Regions from separate parts of the Paenibacillus sp. FSL E2-0177 genome, predicted to be linked through region 2. Evidence: a T-box and tRNA genes for the amino acid it is inferred to sense, from the RefSeq annotation. Region 2 holds a T-box; the other holds one or more tRNA genes.
The links. A T-box is a leader RNA that pairs with one kind of tRNA and senses whether it is charged. The one in region 2 lies ahead of trpS (tryptophan--tRNA ligase), so its partner is inferred to be a tRNA-Trp.
Positions count from the first base shown of each region.

Region 1: it encodes a tRNA-Trp, which carries the amino acid that the T-box ahead of trpS (tryptophan--tRNA ligase) is inferred to sense. The anticodon was not compared.

Region 1 is NZ_CP150307.1:6,033,344-6,035,704, forward strand. It holds gene MHI25_RS26760 (AraC family transcriptional regulator) at 1-546, shown strand, start outside; tRNA gene MHI25_RS26765 (tRNA-Leu) at 682-760, opposite strand; tRNA gene MHI25_RS26770 (tRNA-Cys) at 775-848, opposite strand; tRNA gene MHI25_RS26775 (tRNA-Gly) at 858-932, opposite strand; tRNA gene MHI25_RS26780 (tRNA-Gln) at 939-1,013, opposite strand; tRNA gene MHI25_RS26785 (tRNA-His) at 1,033-1,108, opposite strand; tRNA gene MHI25_RS26790 (tRNA-His) at 1,152-1,227, opposite strand; tRNA gene MHI25_RS26795 (tRNA-Trp) at 1,251-1,324, opposite strand; tRNA gene MHI25_RS26800 (tRNA-Tyr) at 1,331-1,416, opposite strand; tRNA gene MHI25_RS26805 (tRNA-Thr) at 1,422-1,497, opposite strand; tRNA gene MHI25_RS26810 (tRNA-Phe) at 1,526-1,601, opposite strand; tRNA gene MHI25_RS26815 (tRNA-Asp) at 1,612-1,689, opposite strand; tRNA gene MHI25_RS26820 (tRNA-Met) at 1,715-1,791, opposite strand; tRNA gene MHI25_RS26825 (tRNA-Val) at 1,809-1,884, opposite strand; tRNA gene MHI25_RS26830 (tRNA-Glu) at 1,940-2,014, opposite strand; tRNA gene MHI25_RS26835 (tRNA-Ser) at 2,033-2,125, opposite strand; tRNA gene MHI25_RS26840 (tRNA-Asn) at 2,129-2,204, opposite strand; rRNA gene MHI25_RS26845 (23S ribosomal RNA) at 2,265-2,361, opposite strand, start outside.
Region 2 is NZ_CP150307.1:5,867,351-5,869,711, reverse strand. It holds gene MHI25_RS26140 (aldose 1-epimerase) at 1-907, opposite strand, end outside; T-box leader at 1,042-1,281, shown strand; gene trpS (tryptophan--tRNA ligase) at 1,345-2,331, shown strand; gene MHI25_RS26130 (hypothetical protein) at 2,334-2,361, opposite strand, start outside.

The DNA of each region.
Region 1 (2,361 bases), 170 kb from region 2:
GTATTATTTGTAGGCTTCCACTCAGAACACCCTAATATGAGTAATCTGCTCGGCGTATATGAAGATGATAAAGATCAGACCGTTCTTCAAATCCTGCTGCGAATGAAAGCAGAGTTTACACGCAAGCAAGACGGATTCTCTGAGCTTCTAAACCTACAAATGAGCGAGATTACCGTCCATCTTATGAGGCTTCTTAGTGCCTCTGGATATCAATCCCCAACAGAAGATCGAGTACAATATGTCCTTAATTATATGAATGAGCATTATCGCCATAAATTGTCCGTCGAAACACTATCAGAAATGTCCGGATATAGTTACGATCGTTTTCGCCATCTATTTAAAGAACGTTTCGGGTCTTCACCCCTGCGGTATTTGCTGTTAAAACGCCTGGATTATGCAAAATCTCTATTACGTCATACTCAGATGCAAATCTCTGAAGTATCTGCTGCTGCAGGTTTTGTGAACGATGCCCAATTCTGCAATATGTTCAAACGAGAAATAGGTCTTACCCCGCGAGCATTCCGCATTAATAATCAATCAGGTTAATCACTAATCAGATTAAAAAAAGCCGTTGAAATAGAGAAACTCTCTATTCAACGGCTTACTGCTGTAAACCCAAGGACATAAAGAAAAAGGTTTGTAAGATTGCTTATAAAAGCATTCTTACAAACCTTTTTAAGATACCGGCGAGAGGACTCGAACCTCCACGGTTTCCCACTCGATTTTGAGTCGAGCGCGTCTGCCATTCCGCCACGCCGGCACATATGAACTAAATGGAGGCGCCACCCAGATTTGAACTGGGGATAAAGCTTTTGCAGAGCTTTGCCTTACCACTTGGCTATGGCGCCATGAAAACTTGGAGCGGACGACGGGAATCGAACCCGCGACCCTCGCCTTGGCAAGGCGATGCTCTACCGCTGAGCCACGTCCGCATAAAATGGCTGGGGATATAGGATTCGAACCTATGAGTGACGGAGTCAAAGTCCGTTGCCTTACCGCTTGGCTAATCCCCAATAACATTTTAAAGTAAAATGGGGCGACTGATGGGTCTCGAACCCACGAATGCCGGAACCACAATCCGGTGCGTTAACCCCTTCGCCACAGTCGCCATATTAAGTTGATATTGTTGCCATTATTCATTTTAAAGTAAATGGGGCGGCCGATGGGTCTCGAACCCACGAATGCCGGAACCACAATCCGGTGCGTTAACCCCTTCGCCACGGCCGCCATATTAAACTTTAGAAAGAACTTGGCAGGGGCAGCAGGAATTGAACCCACACCAACGGTTTTGGAGACCGTTGTTCTACCTTTAAACTATGCCCCTAAAAACTGGTGGAGGATGATGGATTCGAACCACCGAACACTCACGTGAGCAGATTTACAGTCTGATGCGTTTGGCCACTTCGCTAATCCTCCAAGGATGGTGCCGGCGAGAGGACTTGAACCCCCAACCTACTGATTACAAGTCAGTTGCTCTACCAATTGAGCTACACCGGCATGGCACTCATTCTTTTGTGATGATAAATGGTGGCTCGGGACGGAATCGAACCGCCGACACGAGGATTTTCAGTCCTCTGCTCTACCGACTGAGCTACCGAGCCATGATGAAAATGGCGGAACCGACGGGATTCGAACCCGCGATCTCCTGCGTGACAGGCAGGCATGTTAGGCCAACTACACCACGGTTCCAAAAGATATAATTGCTTAAGTTAATTGGTTGCGGGGGCAGGATTTGAACCTGCGGCCTTCGGGTTATGAGCCCGACGAGCTACCGGGCTGCTCCACCCCGCGTCAGTAAGAAAGTGTTATGGTGGAGGCTGAGGGGATCGAACCCCCGACCCTCTGCTTGTAAGGCAGATGCTCTCCCAGCTGAGCTAAGCCTCCATAAACAACAATTGTTATTGTACCAAAGTCCACTAGGATAAATCAAGTGAAGATTTGGTGACCCGTATGGGATTCGAACCCATGTTACCTCCGTGAAAGGGAGGTGTCTTAACCCCTTGACCAACGGGCCATACTAATTAAAAATTTGTGGCGGAGAGAGAGGGATTCGAACCCTCGAGACGCTTGTGGCGCCTACACGATTTCCAATCGTGCTCCTTCGGCCAAACTCGGACACCTCTCCATATGGCTCCCCGAACAGGACTCGAACCTGTGACAACTCGATTAACAGTCGAGTGCTCTACCAACTGAGCTATCAGGGAATATTCATACCAGGCTTGATGCCTGAAAACTGAATCCGAAACGAATTTGCATTCTAAGTATAGGATAAGCCCTCGACCGATTAGTATTGGTCAGCTCCATGCATTGCTGCACTTCCACCTCCAACCTATCTACCTCGTCGTCTTCAAGGGGTCTTAC
Region 2 (2,361 bases):
GCAAGCCCGTGAAGGAAGGGTCATCTGAAACGTTAGGAGCATCCGGGAGCCAGGTGTAAGGTTCGATGCACAGAAATTGATCGGCCGGTCCTTTGGTATACAGGACCCAGTGACGGAAATGATTCTCGTCAGCTGTATAACGAAGACCATAACCATCATCGCGTAATAGCAAGGCTTCTACGGGCTGCTTGTCACCAATACGTAGAGCAGTATCAAAATTAGTTCCCTGGAGGTTGATTCCAGAGTTTAGTGAATCTAGATCACCAAGTGGAATTAGATTGCCGCTAGGGAGCAATTCATCGTTTAGTTCATAAATGCTGTTTACGGGCAGCTTGAGATTCCAGCGTTCAGGTTCTCCATCGATCATAAACCAGGTGTGATAACCGATCCCAAAGGGAATACGGTGATCGCCGAGATTTGTAACCTTTAAAGTCTGGCTGAGCCGGGCATCCTGAAGCCTGAATGTCATTTCGAATTTGAGTGGAATGGGAAATTGCTCCATCCAGTGCGGATCATCTTCAGTAAGGAATTCAGTAGTGACTGCACAACCGTCCTCGTCTTCTTCAATATCGCTGACACACCAGGATTGAGTCCGGTGTAGACCATGGATATGATTGTCACCAGCGGTATTCTGGTCAAATTGATAACTTGTACCCTCGAATTGAAATTTTCCTTTACGAATTCTTCCGGGTGGAATTAAGAGCGGGATGCCAAAATGGTAAGGTTTTTGCATAAAGAAAGCTTGATCGCTTTCATCAGGCCGCCGCAGAATTTCCCGTTGTTCCTTTACATCAAACAATGAAATCACGTTGTTTCCTAGTCGCGGCAAAAGCGTGACTTCCAGTTCGCGGCTGTGCAAAATATAAGTATCATAACCGCCCCACTGCCCTTTGGTCACCTGTTTCATGAGATATGCTCCTTTATCGTAACTGTAATCGAATAGAACATGGATAACCTTATCATAACAGATTTATGCGGAAGTGGTTAAGTGATTTGACAACTTCTCTTTATGGTTCTATGATGAAGGCATTAAATTATGATGAGAATGTGATGACGGGGACAAGTAGACAGGAAATGCACCTTCAGAAAGCCGGTGGTTGATGCGAACCGGTAGGACACTCCTGATGAATGGACCCCTGAGCGCCGCGCTTGAACGGGAGCAAGATGCCCTAGTAGACCGGCCGGATCTTCCCCGTTAACGGAAGACTAAGGCTGTTTCCCTTTGACTATACAAAGGTTAAGCAGCGAATAAGGGTGGCACCACGGTCTCACGTCCCTTGCGGATGAGGCTTTTTTTGCGTTCTCGGAAATCGGAAATTACATCTAACGGAGGTCTATATTATGTTGAAAAAAGTAATGTCAGGCATACAACCGAGCGGTTCTCTAACTTTGGGTAACTATATCGGAGCGCTGAAAAATTTTGTGAAGCTGCAAGACGATCATCAATGTTTCTTTATGGTTGTCGATATGCATGCGATCACCGTTGCTCAAGATCCTGCGGCACTGCGTGAGCAGTCTGAAGCTGTAGCTGCACTCTTTATCGCGGCAGGAATTGATCCTGTGCGTTCGAATGTATATATGCAGTCTCATGTGCCTCAGCATGCGGAATTGGGCTGGATCATGACTACGCTAACGGCAATGGGCGAGCTTGAGCGTATGACACAGTTCAAAGATAAATCATCAGGTAAGGATTCAGTTGGCGCGGGCCTATTCGTATATCCTTCTTTAATGGCAGCAGATATTCTTGTTTATAATGCGGATCTTGTGCCAGTAGGTGAAGATCAGAAGCAGCACTTGGAGTTGACCCGTGATTTAGCGGGCCGATTCAATAACCGTTTTGGCGAATTCTTTACGATTCCTGAACCGTATATCCCTGAAGTGGGCGCACGCATTATGTCTCTGGATGATGGCACTAAAAAAATGAGCAAGAGCAGCCCGAATGCAGGCAGCTATATTGCCCTGTTGGATTCGCCGGATGTGATCCGTAAAAAAATCAGCCGCGCAACGACTGATTCTGGACGTGAAGTGATCTTTGATCCGGCTAACAAGCCAGAGATTAGTAACTTGATGAGTATTTACTCGGAATGTTCTGGGATGTCCCTCCAGCAAATTGCCGATCGTTATGAAGGACAAATGTATGGTGGCTTTAAGAAGGATCTTGGGGAAGTGGTTGTATCCACACTTGAGCCTTTGCAACAAAGATATCATGAAATTCGCAGTTCAGGTGCGATCACTGATATTCTTGCTGAAGGTGCTGAACGTGCACGTATTGTTGCAGCTGAGACGTTGAATGGCGTAAAAGAGCGGATGGGCTTTCTGCCAGCTCGTTAATCTTAGTCAGAGCTTAAGCTTTCCTGTTTG